DNA from 3 places in the Streptomyces sp. NPDC060035 genome. Region 3 is predicted to be linked to each of the others. Evidence: riboswitches for the same ligand, from Rfam matches in the RefSeq annotation. Region 3 holds a riboswitch; each other region holds the start of a gene.
What was found. A riboswitch is a leader RNA that binds a small molecule or an ion and turns the genes downstream of it on or off. The one in region 3 is predicted to bind thiamine pyrophosphate.
Positions count from the first base shown of each region.

Region 1: another riboswitch for thiamine pyrophosphate. It lies ahead of thiO (glycine oxidase ThiO); the one in region 3 lies ahead of ACFWBQ_RS36270 (thiamine ABC transporter substrate binding subunit).
Region 2: another riboswitch for thiamine pyrophosphate. It lies ahead of thiC (phosphomethylpyrimidine synthase ThiC); the one in region 3 lies ahead of ACFWBQ_RS36270 (thiamine ABC transporter substrate binding subunit).

Region 1 is NZ_JBHWVO010000012.1:28,618-34,577, reverse strand. It holds gene ACFWBQ_RS20180 (NAD(P)/FAD-dependent oxidoreductase) at 1-670, opposite strand, end outside; gene ACFWBQ_RS20175 (hypothetical protein) at 699-1,040, opposite strand; TPP riboswitch at 1,092-1,204, shown strand; gene thiO (glycine oxidase ThiO) at 1,202-2,419, shown strand; gene thiS (sulfur carrier protein ThiS) at 2,416-2,658, shown strand; gene ACFWBQ_RS20160 (thiazole synthase) at 2,661-3,455, shown strand; gene pknB (Stk1 family PASTA domain-containing Ser/Thr kinase) at 3,584-5,497, shown strand; gene ACFWBQ_RS20150 (deoxyribonuclease IV) at 5,503-5,960, shown strand, end outside.
Region 2 is NZ_JBHWVO010000009.1:77,676-83,635, reverse strand. It holds gene ACFWBQ_RS16565 (metallophosphoesterase) at 1-898, shown strand, start outside; gene ACFWBQ_RS16560 (hypothetical protein) at 1,081-1,905, shown strand; gene ACFWBQ_RS16555 (DUF805 domain-containing protein) at 2,035-2,391, opposite strand; gene thiC (phosphomethylpyrimidine synthase ThiC) at 2,712-4,541, opposite strand; TPP riboswitch at 4,534-4,667, opposite strand; gene ACFWBQ_RS16545 (YibE/F family protein) at 4,739-5,960, shown strand, end outside.
Region 3 is NZ_JBHWVO010000044.1:17,609-23,568, forward strand. It holds gene ACFWBQ_RS36265 (ABC transporter permease) at 1-1,023, opposite strand, end outside; gene ACFWBQ_RS36270 (thiamine ABC transporter substrate binding subunit) at 1,068-2,165, opposite strand; TPP riboswitch at 2,238-2,354, opposite strand; gene rlmN (23S rRNA (adenine(2503)-C(2))-methyltransferase RlmN) at 2,444-3,550, opposite strand; gene ACFWBQ_RS36280 (TrmB family transcriptional regulator) at 3,955-4,881, shown strand; gene ACFWBQ_RS36285 (S8 family serine peptidase) at 5,057-5,960, shown strand, end outside.

The DNA of each region.
Region 1 (5,960 bases), on a different contig from region 3:
GGACGGCGCCGGGGTCGACCCGCGCCACCCGTGCACCGGTGAGGAGTTCGGCTCCGCTCTCGGCGTACCAGCGGGCCATAGGAGCTGCGACCTCGGCGGGCAGGGTGCCCGCGAGGGGGCGTTCCGCGGCTTCGACGACGGTGACCGCGCAGCCCGCGGCGCGGGCGGCGGTGGTGAATTCGGCACCGATCCAGCCGGCCCCCACGACCACGACGTCGTGCTGCCGCTCCAGGACGGGCCGCAGCCGTGCGGCATCGTCGACGGTGCGCAGCAGGTGGACGCCGGGAACACCCTCCGCGCCGGGCAGGACGACGGGCTCGGCCCCGGTGGCGAGGACCAGCACGTCGTACGGGACGGGGCCCTGAGGAGTGTCCAGTTCGTGGGCGGCGGCGCGCAGGCCGCTCACGTCGAGCCCCAGTCGCAGGGTGATGTCCAGCGCCTCGAAGTCGATGTCGAACGCCGAGTCCTCGGCCAGGCCGAGCAGGACCGCCTTCGACAGGGGCGGCCTGTCGTACGGCTGGTGCGGTTCCGCGCCGATCAGGGTGACCGGGCCGGCGAAGCCCTGTTCGCGCAGGGCCACAGCGGTCTGCACGCCGGCCATGCCCGCGCCGACGATCACGACCCGGCGTGGCCGCTGTCCTGCTTCCCGGTGTTCCGTCTGCTCACTCACCCGGCCACCCTAGCCACCTGACGTTCCGTCAGCCGACGAGCTCCTCCACCACACTCGTCCCGCTGCCCTCCTGGGACTCCCACTCCCACCGCTCGTCCAGCCGCACCCGGCCGTCGGGAAGATCCGTGACGGTCGAGACGCAGTGACCGCCGGAAGTCGTTCCGTCCTGCTTCAGCTGCACGTACCGGAAGTCCAGGGTGTCGCCCTGCCGGGTGCCGACGAGATGGCCGCGGACGACGTCACCGCCCGTGTACTCGGCCCAGATCCGGCCCTCCCGCTCCCGGTACGTGAAGCGGGTGCGGGTGCCCACCTGGCCGGGCGCCTGGTCGGCGACGGGCGAGAGGACGAGTCCGTCGAGTGAACGGGCCACGGCGGCTGCTCCCTTACTGGCTACGGGTGGCGGGGTTTAGGGTGGCCAACGTAAGGCACTCGCGGGAGCCCGGACGCACCGGGCTGAGAGGGAGGCTGACCGGCCTCCGACCGTACGAACCTGATCCGGGTCATGCCGGCGAAGGGAGGGGCTGGACGCCCATGCGCATCTCCGGAAACGGATCCGACGTCCTGGTTGTCGGGGGCGGCATCATCGGTCTGGTGACCGCCTGGCGGGCGGCCGGGCGCGGAATGTCCGTCGCGGTCGCCGATCCCGAACCGGGCGGCGGGGCCGCCCAGGTCGCGGCCGGCATGCTCGCCGCCGTCACCGAACTCCACTACGGCGAGCAGACGCTGCTCGCCCTCAATGTCGCCTCCGCCGCGCGCTATCCGGCGTTCGTGGCCGAGCTGGAAGAAGCGAGCGGGCAGGAGACCGGCTTCCGTGCCTGCGGCACGCTGGCCGTCGCGCTGGACTCCGACGACCGGGCCCATCTGCGGGAGCTGCACGCGTTGCAGCAGCGTTCGGGACTGGCCTCGGAGTGGCTGACCGGCCGCGAGTGCCGCCGGCTGGAGCCGATGCTCGCCCCCGGCGTGCGGGGCGGGCTGCGGGCCGACGGCGACCACCAGGTGGATCCCCGTCGGCTGGCCTCGGCGCTGGTCACCGCGTGCGAACGGGCCGGAGTGGTCTTCCACCGGGCCCGGGCCGAACGGCTCTCCGTGACGGGCGGCCGTGCGACCGGAGCGGTCCTCGCGGACGGTACGCAGCTGAGCGCCGACCAGGTCGTGCTGGCCGCCGGCAGCCTCAGCGGCAGGCTCGCCGGGCTCCCCGAGGAGATCGTGCCACCGGTCCGCCCGGTCAAGGGGCAGGTGCTGCGGCTGGCCGTGCCGCCCGCGTACGCCCCCTTCCTCAGCCGGACCGTACGGGCCGTGGTCCGCGGCAGCCACGTCTATCTCGTCCCGCGCGCCAACGGCGAGCTGGTCGTCGGCGCGACCAGCGAGGAGATGGGCTGGGACACCACGGTCACCGCGGGCGGGGTCTACGAACTGCTGCGCGACGCCCACGAGCTGGTGCCGGGCATCACCGAGCTGCCGCTGACCGAGACCCGCGCGGGCCTGCGCCCCGCCTCTCCGGACAACGCCCCGCTGCTGGGTCCGACGGCGCTGCCCGGCCTGCACCTCGCCACCGGCCACCACCGCAACGGGGTGCTGCTGACGCCCCTCACCGGTGACGTGATGGCCCACGTGCTGACCACCGGCGAACTGCCCGCCGAGGCCCGCCCCTTCGCACCGAGCCGGTTCGCGCCCTCCCGCCGGGGCCCCGCCTCCCGGAACCCTTCTCCCGGAGCCCTCTCCCCAGCACCTCAGGAGCAGCCCGCATGACAGAGCCCCTGCCCACCGGCGTTTCTGCGTCTGCCTCCGTGTCCGTATCCGTCAACGGGGAACTCCGCACCGTCCCGGCCGATACCGCGCTGAGCACGCTGGTCGCGACCCTGACCACGGCACACTCCGGTGTCGCCGCGGCGGTCAACGAGGCCGTCGTGCCGCGCAGCCAGTGGTCCGCCACCGCACTGGGCGACGGTGACCGCATCGAGGTCCTCACCGCGGTTCAGGGAGGCTGACCATGTCGGACGATCTCTTCACGCTCGGCTCCACCACCTTCACGTCCCGGCTGATCATGGGAACGGGCGGTGCGCCCAGTCTCGAGGTGCTGGAGCGCTCCCTGATCGCCTCGGGAACCGAGCTGACCACCGTCGCGATGCGCCGCCTCGACCCGACCGTGCAGGGCTCGGTGCTCTCCGTACTGGAGCGGCTCTCCATCCGCGTCCTGCCCAACACCGCCGGCTGTTTCACCGCGGGCGAGGCCGTGCTCACCGCCCGGCTTGCCCGGGAGGCCCTCGGCACCGACTGGATCAAGCTGGAGGTCGTGGCCGACGAGCGGACCCTGCTGCCCGATCCGATCGAGCTGCTGGACGCCGCCGAGACCCTGGCGGACGAGGGCTTCACCGTCCTTCCCTACACCAATGACGACCCGGTCCTGGCCCGGAAGCTCCAGGACGTGGGGTGCGCGGCGATCATGCCGCTCGGCTCCCCCATCGGCTCCGGGCTCGGCATCCGCAATCCGCACAACTTCCAGCTGATCATCGAGCAGGCCGGGGTTCCGGTGATCCTCGACGCCGGGGCCGGGACCGCGTCGGACGCGGCGCTGGCCATGGAGCTGGGGTGCGCTGCTGTGATGCTCGCCTCAGCGGTGACCCGGGCGCAGGAGCCGGAGCTGATGGCCGCTGCGATGCGGCACGCTGTGGACGGCGGGCGCCTGGCGTACCGGGCCGGCCGGATCCCCCGGCGCCATTTCGCCGAGGCCTCCTCGCCGGCCGAGGGCCGGGCGGTGCTGGATCCGGAGCGCCCGGCCTTCTGACACGAGTGCCCCGGCAGCCGCCCTCCGGTCACAACACGTACATGTCCCTGTCACGGCTCGGCTTCAGAACGGTCCCCCGGCAGCCCCGGCCCGTCCGTCGTGTCCGTGGTGGCTCGTAGACTCGACCCGTGGATACGACCCTCCAGGACCCTCTCGTCGGGCAGCTGCTCGACGGCCGCTACCGCATCGATGCGCGCATCGCCGTCGGCGGCATGGCCACGGTCTACCGGGCCGTGGACACCCGTCTCGACCGGGTACTCGCCCTCAAGGTGATGCATCCGGCACTGGCGACCGACGCCGCTTTCGTCGAGCGCTTCATCCGCGAGGCCAAGTCCGTGGCCCTGCTGGCGCACCCCAATGTGGTGGCCGTTTTCGACCAGGGCGCCCAGGGCGCGTACGTGTACCTGGCGATGGAGTACGTCGCCGGGTGCACCCTGCGCGACGTCCTTCGTGAGCGCGGCGCCCTGCAGCCACGGGCCGCACTGGACATCCTGGAGCCGGTCCTCGCCGCCCTGGGCGCCGCGCACCGGGCGGGCTTCGTCCACCGCGACATGAAGCCGGAGAACGTCCTGATAGGGGACGACGGCCGGGTGAAGGTCGCCGACTTCGGTCTCGTACGGGCGGTGGGCACCGTCACGGACACCACCGGGTCGCTCCTGGGCACCGTGTCGTACCTCGCACCGGAGCAGATCGAGCACGGCACTGCCGACACCCGCGCCGATGTGTACGCCTGCGGAGTCGTCCTGTACGAGATGCTGACCGGCGGCAAGCCGCACACCGGTGACACCGCCGCACAGGTCATCTACCAGCACCTCAACGAGGACGTCCCGGCCCCGTCCGGTGCGGTTCCCGGCCTGGCCGCCGGGCTGGACGAGCTCGTGGCGGGCGCCACCGCCCGCAACCCCGAGGTCCGGCCCCGTGACGCGGTGGCGCTGCTGGCCCGGTCCCGTGAGGTACGCGCCGGTCTGACCGGGGACCAGCTGGACGCGATGCCTCCGCAAGCCGTCGCCGAGGCGCATGACGCCGCCGTCGACCGTACGAGTGTGATCCCGCGGGTGATCCCGGCCGGCCAGGGCACCGCGCACCACACCAGCCGCCTGGAGACGCCCCCGCTGCCGCCGCGGACGGGTGGCCGCAGGCCGTTCGCCGCAGGATCCCGGCGCGGGGCATACGCGGCGCTCGTCGCCCTCCTGCTGGTCCTGGGAGTCGGTGCGGGCGTCTGGTACATCAACTCGGGGCAGTTCACCCGGGTCCCCTCGCTGCTGGGCCAGACCCAGAATGCGGCGGAGAAGCGGCTCGCGGACGCCGGTCTCGACGTGGGGGGCGTCAGGCGTTCCTACAGCGACACGGTGGATCGCGGCGCGGTGATCAGCAGCGATCCAGGATCGGGCGAGCGGATCCGGGGCAACGACGCGGTGAAGCTGGTGATCTCGCGCGGGCCGGAGATCGTGCAGGTGCCCGACGTCGAGGGCATCGCACTCGCCGATGCCCGGCGCGAGCTGAAGAAGGTCGGCCTGGTACCCGGGATGGTGACCCGGGAGTTCAGCGAGGAGATCGCGCGGGGCGAGGTGATCCGTACGGATCCCGGCATCGGCACCGAGCGCCACCCCGATTCGGCGGTCGCCCTGGTCATCAGCAAGGGCAGCCCGGTGGACGTCCCGGATGTCACGGGGCTCGATGTCGAGGACGCCACGGCCGAGCTGGACGAGGCGGGTCTCCGGACCGAGGTACTGCCCGACCGGGTCGACTCCGTCGAGGCCGAGGGCACCATCGCCCGCCAGACGCCCGGCAGCGGCGCGGAGGCCGCGGAGGGCGACACCGTCGAGCTCACCGTCTCCAAGGGCCCGCGCATGCTCGATGTCCCGGATGTCACCGGGAAGGACGTGGACGAGGCCCGGAGCGAACTGGAGGAGGCAGGGTTCGAGGTCAAGGTCGACCGCGGGTTCCTCTCCTTCAGCGACACGATCGGGAGCCAGTCGGTCGACGGCGGCGAACAGGCCGCGGAAGGCTCCACCATCACCATCAAGACCAAGGGTCTCTAGAACACATGCGCAACCCAGTAGGCGGTCACGTCCCGGTGGCGGGCGGCCTCGCGAAGGTCGGCCTCGGCTACGCACGGGAGCTGGCGGCGGAGACCGTACAGGTCTTCGTCGCCAATCCGCGCGGCTGGGCGACACCGCCCGGAAACCCGGCGCAGGACGAGCTGTTCCGCACGGAGTGCGCGGCCGAGTCCATCCCCGCGTACGTCCACGCCCCGTACCTGATCAACTTCGGTTCGCACACCGAGGCCACCGTCGAGAGGTCTGTCCGGTCGCTGCGCCACTCGCTGCGCCGGGCCAGGGAGATCGGCGCCCTGGGCGTGGTGGTGCACACCGGGTCGGCGACCGGCGGGCGGCCGCGGTCCGAGGCCCTCGCACAGGTGCGTACGCACATGAGGCCGCTGCTGGACGAACTGACCCATGACGACGATCCGTTTCTGCTGCTGGAGTCGACGGCCGGGCAGGG
Region 2 (5,960 bases), on a different contig from region 3:
CGATCTTCCCGTGATCAACCGTGGCGACACCGTCCAGGTGCAGGCCGTTCCCCAGCCCCGGCCCCCCTCCGGCACGGGGCGGGGTCCCCTGTACGTCGTCGGCGACGTACACGGCTACCTCGACGAGCTCCTTGCCGCCCTCGGCGAGCAGGGCCTCATCGACCCGGAGGGCCGCTGGGCCGCCGGCAACGCCAGACTGTGGTTCCTCGGCGACTTCACCGACCGGGGGCCGGACGGCATCGGCGTCATCGACCTCGTCATGCGGCTCTCGGCCGAGGCCGCGGCCGCCGGCGGGTACTGCAAGGCCCTCATGGGCAATCACGAACTGCTGCTCATCGGCGCCAAGAGGTTCGGCGACACCCCGGTGAACTCCGGTGCGGGCACCGCGACCTTCCAGGCGGCCTGGCTGCTCAACGGCGGTCAGAAGACCGACATGGAGCGGCTCCAGGACGTCCACCTGCAGTGGATGGCCCGGCTGGACGCGGTCGTCGAGGAGGACGGGCATCTGCTGATGCACTCCGACACGACGGCCTACCTCGACTACGGCTCCACCATCGAGGACGTCAACGACACGGTGCACGCCATTCTCACGCGCAACGACGCCGATGAGTGCTGGGACCTCTTCCGCAAGCTCACCAAGCGGTTCGCCTTCCGCGACGAGGGCGGTTCGCAGGCCGTTCGCGAGCTGATGTCGACGTACGGCGGACAGCGCGTCGTGCATGGTCACAGCCCTATTCCGTATCTGCTCGGCGAGGTCGGATCCGAGGACGGCGAGGACAGCGCCCGCCCCGTGGTGGACGGTCCGCACGTGTACGCGGACGGGCTTGCCATCGCCATGGACGGCGGAGTGACCATGGCCGGAAAGCTATTGGTCGTGCAACTCCCCCTGAATGACTGACGCCCATCGGGGAAGACGCATGCACGACCTGACTACGCCGACCACTGGGCCTATTTCCGGAAACCCCCTGTCACCTCGTGCCGTGGGCGCTCTACCATCGGCGTATCAGTAGCAGGCTCTCCTCCGTTTCCGCCCGATTGCCCGGCCCAGGCGGTCGATCAGGCCCTACGGAGCATCGGGGGATGCACATGAAAAGCGCTCCGCACCTGCTGGCCGAGGACCGCCCCGAGTATGAGCGGATCCTTGCCGACTCTCTGCGTCATGCTCGCGAACGCCCGGATCTGGACGGTGTCGGCGACCGGCTCAACACGGAACAGCTGCGGACGATGGCGTTGAACGCCACGGCTCTGATCACCGCAGCCGCGGCGACCGAGTACGAGCACTACGTGAAGGTCCGCGGCGAACTGCGCGGGCCGGCCGATCCGGCGGGCAACGAATCCGCCCTCGGTCCTGCCCCGGACGAAGCGGACCGGGCGGGCGCAGGGACGCTCGCGGTCATCGCCGCGCTGGCCCCGGTGCTCGCGTGCTCCGCCGCCCTCATATTCCTGTTGGTCGGCTATCTCCTGAAGGCGCTCAGCCCTGATCTGGCGTTCGGCGGCACCCTGGTCACCGCCGGATGGTTCTTCGCGGCGGTCGCCGCCGCGGCCATCCTGGTCGCCGCGGTCGGACTCCTCATCACCGCGCTGCGGAACGGAGCCACCGCGCTGCCGGCCGTGGACGACGGGCAGGAGCTGCCCGAGGATGTCGCGCGCGCCAGGGAGGCCTGGCGCCACGCGCTGCTGGAGCGCGGGATCCTGCCCTTCCTGCGGGACGCCCTGGCCGACCCGACCGCGGGGCCGGCCTCGCGGACCCCGCACCGCTCGGCGAACCGGATCCCGAAGATCGGCTACAGCAGACCGGACTTCTCAGGTCCGCAGGACGGCCCCTCGGCCGGGCCGCGTCCCAGCTTCACCAGCCCCGACTTCACCAGCCCCGACTTCGGCGGCCCGGAGCACCAGCCGGAGTGATCCCGGTCGCGATCCGGCACGGCAGCGGCCGTGTCGCGTTCGGGCACGGCAAAGGCCGGGGCAGCTCCTGCTGCACCCGGCCTCAGCGTTCAGTGTGCGGTGGTGCTCCGACCCGGTCGGAGCACCCCGTCAGACTCCCTGGGGAGCAAGCTTGGGGTTCGCGCCGTACTCGTTCGCCTCGTGCGCGCCCTCGGAGCACATGAAGACGAGCAGGATGATGCCGCCCACGAGCGGGACGAACGAGATCAGGAACCACCAGCCCGAACGACCGGTGTCGTGCAGTCGGCGGACGACGACGGCGAGCGAGGGAATCAGCACGGCGAGGATGTAGATGATGTACGGGATCTGCGTCTCGATGGCGACACCGATGCCGAGCAGAACCGCGGCGATGATGACGTTGAAGAGCGCGAACATCCAGTACTCCTTGCGGCGCGCACGACCGCTGAAGCCCGCGTAGTTCTTGAGTACGTTCAGGTACCAGCTCACTGTGTTTCCCTCCCCTGGCGCCCCCGGTCGGGGCGCACACCTTTTCGGCCAAGCACAGCGGAAGGTAAGGCACAGATAAGTAAACGGTCAAGCCAGGACATGCTGCCGCCGAAACATACATCGACCTGCCACGTTTCCGTGTCCCTATCGACGCCGAACGGCCCCTGAAATGAGGTCATCAGAGGAGCCATCATGTGAAATCGGCCATTGCTCATACTCTTCGGACTCAAAGCGGACAACCTGATGAACAGGCGGACGGCGCCGCCCCGGGCACGTAACGCCCAGGACAGCGCCGAGATTTCCTGCGTTCTCGCCCGGCGTCAGTCCGCCAGCGGCAGGTACACCCTGTTGCCGCTCGCGGCGAACTCCTTGGACTTCTCCAGCATCCCCGCCTCGATCTCCTCCTCCGAGGCAGAGGGGAGCAAGTCGGGGGCGAACTGTTCCGTGATGCTCCTGCTGATCTTCATCGAACAGAACTTCGGGCCGCACATCGAGCAGAAGTGCGCCGTCTTCGCCGGCTCCGCCGGCAGCGTCTCGTCGTGGAACTCCCGTGCCGTGTCCGGGTCGAGCGCCAGATTGAACTGGTCCTCCCAGCGGAATTCGAACCGGGCGTCCGACAGCGCGTCGTCCCAGTCCTGCGCCCCGGGGTGACCCTTGGCGAGATCCGCCGCGTGCGCGGCGATCTTGTAGGTGATGACACCGGTCTTCACGTCGTCCCTGTTCGGCAGCCCCAGGTGCTCCTTGGGCGTGACGTAGCAGAGCATCGCCGTCCCCCACCAGGCGATCATCGCCGCACCGATGCCCGAGGTGATGTGGTCGTACGCCGGGGCGACATCGGTGGTCAGCGGGCCGAGCGTGTAGAACGGCGCCTCTTCGCAGATCTCCTGCTGGAGGTCGATGTTCTCCTTGATCTTGTGCATCGGGACATGGCCCGGGCCCTCGATCATCGTCTGGACACCGAACCGCTTGGCGACGGAGTTCAGTTCACCGAGTGTGCGCAGTTCGGCGAACTGCGCCTCGTCGTTGGCGTCGGCGATGGAGCCGGGGCGCAGTCCGTCACCGAGCGAGTAGGTCACGTCGTAGGCCGCGAGGATCTCGCAGAGCTCCTCGAAGTGCTCGTAGAGGAACGACTCCTTGTGGTGCGCGAGGCACCAGGCCGCCATGATCGAGCCGCCTCGGGACACGATGCCGGTCTTGCGGCGGGCCGTCAGCGGGACGTACGGCAGCCGGACACCGGCGTGCACCGTCATGTAGTCGACGCCTTGCTCGGCCTGCTCGATGACGGTGTCCTTGTAGATCTCCCAGGTCAGCTCCTCCGCCCGGCCGTCGACCTTCTCCAGCGCCTGGTAGAGCGGAACGGTGCCGATCGGCACGGGGGAGTTGCGCAGAACCCACTCACGCGTGGTGTGGATGTTGCGGCCGGTGGACAGGTCCATGACCGTGTCGGCACCCCACTTGGTGGCCCAGGTCATCTTGTCCACCTCCTCCTCGATGGAGGAGGTGACCGCGGAGTTACCGATGTTGGCGTTGACCTTCACCAGGAACCGCTTGCCGATGATCATCGGCTCGATCTCCGGGTGGTTGACGTTGGCCGGCAGCACGGCACGTCCCGCCGCGATCTCCTCGCGCACCACCTCGGGCTCCACGTTCTCCCGGATCGCGACGTACTCCATCTCCGGAGTGATCTCGCCGCGGCGGGCATACGCGAGTTGGGTGACCGGCTGTCCGTCGCGACTGCGGCGGGGCTGGCGGGGGCGGCCGGGGAAGACCGCGTCGAGGTTGCGCAGGCCTCCGCGCGGCGATGTGTGCTTGAGCCCGTCGTCCTCGGGTCGTGCGGGGCGGCCCGCGTACTCCTCGGTGTCGCCGCGGGCGATGATCCAGTTCTCCCGCAGGGGAGCGAGCCCACGGCGGACATCGGTCTCGGTGGTGGGATCGGTGTACGGACCCGACGTGTCGTAGAGCGTCACGTCCTTGCCGTTGGTGAGGTGCACCTGACGGACCGGCACCCGGAGGTCCGGGCGCGAGCCCTGGACGTACCCCTTGTGCCAGCCGATGGACTTCCCGGCCTCGTTGTTCGCCGCGTCCTGCGCATTCTGGATGTTCTGCGCATTCTGCTTCGAGGCAGGCGTGCGTGCGTCCGCTGTGGTCATGAGACCTACTCCCTACGCCGGCATTACCCGGTAACAGGTTCGGCGGTCGGCGCAGCGTGTCCCGTACGGATATACGGAGGTCAGCGCCCTCTCAGCCCGGTGCTCCGAGCTCCCGCGTGTGCAAAGGTGCCTCCACGCTAGCCTCCCTGCTGGCGTGCTGGCCAGAGGGCCTCTTCGCTTCTTGGGATGATCGCCCGGTGACGTCCTCCCCGAGCGCCCCCGAACCGCACGGCTCCGAATCCGGCAGCACACAGAGTCATGCGCCCGGCCACACGCACAGCCACGGCCCCGCCGCGCCCGTGTCCAAGCATCTGCGCAAGGTCATCGCCGCCGTGCTGATCCCGTTCGCAGCCGCGGTCGTTGTCGGTCTCGTGGCCTTCTGGCCGGGCGGCGCCCCCTCCCACGAGCGCACGGGTGTCGGCTTCGACCGGCAGACCCAGCAGGGCAAGGTGGTGAAGATCGACAAGGTGGACTGCGCGGACGTGAATGCCGCACAGGTGCCACCGACCGGTGACACCTCGACGCCCTCGGGGCGCGAGGCCGTCGACGAACAGTCGGGGCTGTGCAAGAAGGCCACGATCGAGGTGACGAGCGGCAAGGACAAGGGCCGTACGTTCGTCGAGATCATCCAGCCCGACGCCTCCAGGCAACTGCAGGACGGCCAAGGGGTGGTTGTGGCGTACGCGCCCGACGCGCCCCACGATCTGCAGTACTCGGTGACCGACGTGGACCGTACGTTCCCGATGGCTCTGCTGGCCGGGATCTTCGCCCTCGCGGTGATCGTGGTGGGCAGGCTGCGCGGACTGATGGCGCTGATCGCACTCGCGGTCTCGTTCGCCGTGCTGACGCTGTTCATTCTGCCGGCGATCCTGCAGGGCTCGAATCCGCTGGTCGTCGCGGTGATCGGGGCCAGCGCCATCATGCTGATCGCCCTCTACATGTGCCACGGACCGACCGCACGCACATCCGTGGCCGTCATCGGCACGCTCATCTCGCTGCTGCTGATCGGACTGCTGGGCTCCCTCTTCATCGGCTGGGCACGTCTGAGCGGCAACACGGATGACAACACCGGACTGATTCACGGGCTGTACCCGGACATCGACATGAGCGGCCTGCTGCTGGCCGGTGTCATCATCGGCTCGCTCGGGGTGCTCGACGACGTGACCGTCACCCAGACGTCGGCGGTCTGGGAACTGCACCAGGCAGACCCGACGATGGGCGTGCGGGGGCTCTACCGGGCAGGCATCAGGATCGGGCGCGACCACATCGCCTCGGTCGTCAATACGCTGGTTCTCGCTTACGCGGGCGCCGCACTGCCCCTGCTGCTGCTCTTCTCGATCGCCCAGAGCAGCGTGGGAACGGTGGCCAGCAGCGAACTGGTCGCCATGGAGATCGTCCGGACCCTGGTCGGATCGATCG
Region 3 (5,960 bases):
CAACGCGTACCCCAACGAGTTCCAGATGGCTTCCAGCGGCGGGACCAGGAAGGTGGAGCCGCTCGCATCGGCGGACTGCAGGGCGCGGTAGAAGCCGAAGCCATAACCGCCGGAGGTGTCCAGGGAGCGTTCCACCAGCACACCGAGCGGCACCACGATGAGCAGCGCGACAGTCAGCAGTACCCCGCCGAGCAGCGCCCGCTGCCCGGCCCCGCGCGGTCGGCGGGCGGTCTGCGCCGGGTCGACGAGCTTCAGCGCGGTCTCCCGGCGCCGTACGGTCCACGCGTGTACGGCGAGGATCCCGCCGACCGCGGCGAACTGCACCAGGGTCAGCACGGCGGCCGTCGGCAGATCGAGCAGCTGGGCGGTCTGCCGGTAGATCTCCACCTCCAGCGTGGAGTACGCAGGACCGCCGAGGATCTGGACGACTCCGAAGGAGGTGAACGTGAAGAGGAAGACCATCAGGGCCGCTGCGGCCACGGCCGGGGCCAGCGCGGGCAGGGTCACCCGCCGCCAGGCCGCGAGGCGTCCGGCGCCGAGCACCCGGGCAGCCTCCTCCTGACGGGGGTCGAGCTGCGACCACAGGCCGCCGACGGTCCGTACGACGACCGCGTAGTTGAAGAAGACGTGCGCGAGGAGGATCGCCCACACCGTGGTGTCGAGCCGGACGCCCCACAGCTCGTCGAGGAATCCGCCACGTCCCAGCAGGGCCAGGAACGCCGTACCCACGACGACGGTCGGCAGGACGAACGGCACGGTCACGACGGCACGCAGCAGTTGCTTGCCGGGGAAGTCGAACCGGGCGAAGACATAGGCGCCCGGCAGCGCGATCAGCAGGGTGAGCGCGGTCGACGCGAGGGCCTGCCAGGTGGTGAACCAGAGGACGTCGAGGATGTCCGGCCGGCTCAGCACCTCGCCGATCCGGCCGAACTGCCAGACGCCGTCCGCCTTCAGCCCCCGTCCGACGATCGCGACGACGGGGTAGGCGAAGAACAGCGCGAAGAACGCGACGGGCACGGCCATGAGCCCGAGCCGCACCGCGTTCCCCCTCCACGAGGGCCGAGCGGCTACTTCACGACGAGCGAGGACCACGACTGGACCCACTGCTCACGGTTCTTGGCGATCTTCTCCGGGTCCACCGTCGCCGGCTTGTCGACCGTCGCACCGAACTTCGTGAAGAGTTCCGGCAGCGCCGCGTCCTTCGCGACCGGGTTCACGAACATGTTCAGCGGCATGTCCTCCTGGAACTGCTTGCTGATGAGGAAGTCCAGCAGCACCTTGCCGCCCGCCTCGTTCTTCGCACCGTTCAGCAGGCCGGCGAATTCGATCTGGCGGAAGCAGGTTCCGGTGGCGACACCGGTCGGTGCCTCGGTGGGCTGCGGCTCCGCGTACAGCACCTCGACGGGCGGGCTGGAGGCGTACGAGACGACGAGCGGCCGGTCGGCCTCGGTCTTCTTGCCGCCCGCGGAGCCGGAGAACTCCTCGTTGTACGCCTGCTCCCAGCCGTCGACGACCTTGACGCCGTTGCTCTTCAGCTTCTTCCAGTAGTCCTGGTAGCCACTCTCGCCGTAGGTGGCGACGGTGCCGAGGAGGAAGCCGAGGCCGGGCGAGGAGGTCGCGGCGTTCTCGGTGACGAGAAGGTTCTTGTACGCGGGCTTCAGCAGGTCGTCGAACGACTGCGGCGGCGCGAGCTTCTTGTCGGCGAAGTACTTCTTGTCGTAGTTGACGCAGATGTCGCCGGTGTCGACGGGCGTGACCCGGTGCTTGTCCGCGTCCAGCTGGGTGTCGGCCGCAACGCGGTCGAGGCCCTTCGCCTCGTACGGCGTGAACAGTCCGTTGTCCAGGGCACGGGAGAGCAGCGTGTTGTCGACGCCGAAGAACACATCTCCGCGGGGGGAGCCCTTGGTCAGGATCTCCTGGTTGAGCGCGGCACCGGCGTCACCGCTCTTCAGCACCTTGACCGTGTATCCGGTCTCCTTGGTGAACGCCTTCAGAACCGCGTCCGAGGCGTTGAAGGAGTCGTGGCTGACGAGGGTCACGGTCTTGGAACCCTTGGAGTTCCCGGAACCGGAGGCGTCGCCCTCGGATCCGCCGCAGCCCGCGAGCACGGTGACGCCGAGCGCGGCGGCAAGCGCCGTCGCGGCGCACTTCGTGGTGGTGTTCATGGTGATTCCTCCTGGAGGTGACCAGGAAGAGACGCGGCCCTGCCCGCTCGGTGAGCGGGCAGGGCGCAACAGCTTGAGTAAGGTCCGAACTTCCTACCCGGAATGACCCGGGCGAGGTTCAGAGGGTCTGCGGCCGACCTGTCCTCGGTGCCGCACTCTCAGCGCTGTGGCGCTCCCCTGTCGGAATATGAAGTTGATTTTCGGACCAGGCTACACCGGCGCGATCAAGCCGGTGCACCGCCTGTACCGGGCCGCCGTACCGCCGGTAGCGGTCGGTCTCAGCGCTCGGAGGCCGCGAGCTGTCCGCAGGCACCGTCGATCTCCTGACCACGGGTGTCACGGACCGTGACGGGCACACCATGAGCGGCGATAGCCTCGACGAACGCCTTCTCGTCCTCGGGCCGCGAGGCGGTCCACTTGGACCCGGGCGTCGGGTTCAGCGGGATGAGGTTGACGTGCACACGCTTACCCTTGAGCAGTCGGCCGAGCCGGTCGCCCCGCCATGCCTGGTCGTTGATGTCACGGATCAGCGCGTACTCGATGGAGATACGGCGGCCGGACTTGTCCGCGTACTCCCACGCCGCGTCCAGCACCTCCCGGACGTTCCAGCGCGTGTTCACGGGGACGAGGGTGTCGCGCAGCTCGTCGTCCGGGGCGTGCAGCGAGACGGCGAGACGGCATTTGAAGCCCTCGTCGGCGAAGCGCAGCATGGCCGGCACCAGGCCCACCGTGGACACGGTGATCCCGCGCTGCGAGAGCCCGAGGCCGTCCGGGTCCGGATCCGTCAGCCGTCGGATCGCTCCGACCACCCGCTTGTAGTTGGCCAGGGGCTCACCCATGCCCATGAAGACGATGTTGGACAGCCGCGCGGGCCCGCCCGGAACATCACCGTCGCGCAGCGCCCGCATTCCGTCCACGATCTGGTGCACGATCTCGGCGGTCGAGAGGTTCCGGTCGAGGCCGGCCTGCCCGGTCGCACAGAACGGGCAGTTCATCCCGCACCCGGCCTGCGACGAGATGCACATCGTCACCCGCTCCGGATACCGCATGAGGACGGACTCGACGAGCGTCCCGTCGTGCAGCTTCCAGAGCGTCTTACGGGTGGTGTCGTCGTCACAGCTGATGTGGCGCACCACGGACATCAGGTCGGGGAAAAGCGCCTCGGCGAGCTTGTCCCGCGAACCGGCCGGGATGTTGTTCCACTGGGCCGGGTCGTGCGCGTACCGCGCGAAGTAGTGCTGCGACAGCTGCTTGGCGCGGAAGGGCTTCTCGCCGATCGCGGCGACTGCTTCCTTGCGCTCGTCGGGCGTGAGGTCGGCGAGGTGCCGCGGCGGCTGCTTGGCTCCGCGGGGCGCGACAAACTGGAGTTCTCCGGGCTTAGGCATGGTTCCTCCAGTGTCGCAGACACGCCGTGGTACCAGAGGTCGTCGCCGGACCGGGTGCAGTGGGGCGCGACGGCGTCCGGTCGCTGTCGGCCGACGTCGGCGGCCCTGTGACGGCTCACGGACCGTCCCGGCCGTGGGTAGGACCGTGACCGATCGCACGGAAGAGGGCAGCTGTATGCGGTGCGGCCACCCCCACCATAAATCGAACACACATATGGATTTTGCGTCCGTGCCCGACCTCACCCGCCCCATGGGTGCAAGTTACACGTATCACCTGCGACCACTGAGATAAAAGTGGATCTCACTCGCTTGCGGCGCCGGTTGCAGCGATAACCTGCGGCCAGCGGTCCGTCCTTACCGGCTGGTCACTTGTCCGCACCCATCTATCTGCGCCGGGGGTTGAAATGTTCGAGGGCCTCGGGATCGGACCCGACCAGGAACAGGTGTACGTGACGCTCGTCGCCCGGCCTGCGGCCGACGCACGAGAACTGGCCGATCGCACCGGCCTCCTCGAACCGGATGTCGAGCAGGTCCTCGCCGAGCTGGAACTCAAGGGCCTGGTGACGAGTCACCCCGGGCAGCGGCACGGCCTGAGGGCCGCCCCGCCGGACATCAATCTGAGCCTGATAGCGCTGCAGCGCATGGACGACGTACGCAAGGCGCAACTCGCCATTGCCCAGCTGACCCAGAACTACCGGGGCGACGGCCCAGGAGCCGGCACCGCCGAATCGGTCGAGGTCATCGAGGGCGGGGACGCGATCGCGGAGCGGTACGCCCAGGTCCAGCGGGCCGCCCGCGAGGAGGTCCTTTCCCTCATGAGCAGTCCCGTGATGGCCGTCCCCGCCTCCGCCAACACCGGCCAGCGGGATGCCATGCGCGCGGGAGTGCGATACCGGTCCGTCTACGAGAGGGACTCACTGGACCTGGAAAAGTCGGACACTCCGCTACTGCTCGAGGAATGGGTCGAGTTGGGCGAGGAAATGCGAATCTCAGTGGACATTCCACTGAAAATTTCCATTATCGACAGGAAACTCGCTTTCCTTGCATCGAGGGAGTACCTGTCCGGCGAACCGACCGCCCTGGTGGTGCGCAACAGCGCCCTGCTGGACGCCCTCGGCTGGATCTTCGACAGGGTCTGGGAGTCCGCCCTCCCGCTCCCTGTCGCGCTGGCGGCGCGGGGCGGCGAAGGGCCCTTGGCCGCCGACGACCGGCATCAGCAGGACGTGAGCCTGCGCACCGTCCAACGGCGGGTCCAGCGACTGCTCGCCCTCGCCGGGGCGCAGAGCCGGGTGCAGCTCGGCTGGCAGGCCGCGCGCCGCAACTGGATCTGAAACACGGCGCATACGGGCCGGAAACCTCCCTGACCTCTGGGGAGGGGATCGCCGCACGAACCCTTGGCGTTTCTACGACAAGACATCAAACCGCCACGTCCAGTGGCTGATCGGCGGGTTCCCCGGGTGGCACGGTGTCGCTATTCGACACGCCCCTTGAAACAAAAGGAACCTGATGTTCCGTCGCAGACCCCTCTCTTCGTACACGCCCATGCGGACCGCAGCCGCCATAGCCGCCGTCCTGGCCGTCGCCGGCGTGCCCCTGATCTCCGTACCGGCAAGCGCGGACACCGCGAACGCGCAGTCCGCCACTGTTGACAAGCTCGGCGACCACGACCGGGCACTGATAGCCACGTACGCGAAGCAGCACCGGGCCCGCAGCTTTCTCGCCCGTGCCGAGCAGGCGGTCCCCGACTTCGTCACCCTGATGCTGGCCGTCAAGGACGGCCGTGCGGAGGAGACGGGCCAGGCCCTGACCGACCTCGGTGCCGTGGTCACCAGGACCGACTCCGAGATCGGCTACGTCAAGGTCAACGTGCCGTTCGCCGACGTCGACAAGGTCCTCGCACTCGACAGTGTGCTGCGGGTGGACGCCGACGAGCGCCTCGCGCTGGAGGACACCCGGGCCGATTCCTCCGGGACGGACGCTCCCGGGCGGCCTGCAGGCGGCTCGGACGGTCTCCCCGCGGCACCGTCCGCGAAGACACGCGACGACAACCCGTACATGCCGACCAATGAGACCGGGTCCGTCGACTTCAAGGACGAACACCGCACCTATGACGGCCGGGGCGTGACCATCGGCATCATTGACAGCGGGATCGACCCGACCCATCCTGCGCTGGCCAGAACTACGACCGGTGAGCGCAAGCTGGTGGACACGGTCACCGCCACCGACCCCAATAACTTCGTCGACCTGCTCTTCGACCGCACCTGGAGGAACTTCACCGCGACCAGCGTCGTCACGGAGCCGACCGTCGTCAGGAACGGCGTCACCTGGACGATGCCGGCCGGCGAGGACCTGCGCCTGAACACCCGGATACTCAGCGCGACCAGCTACGTCGACCCCGCCCTCGCGGGCA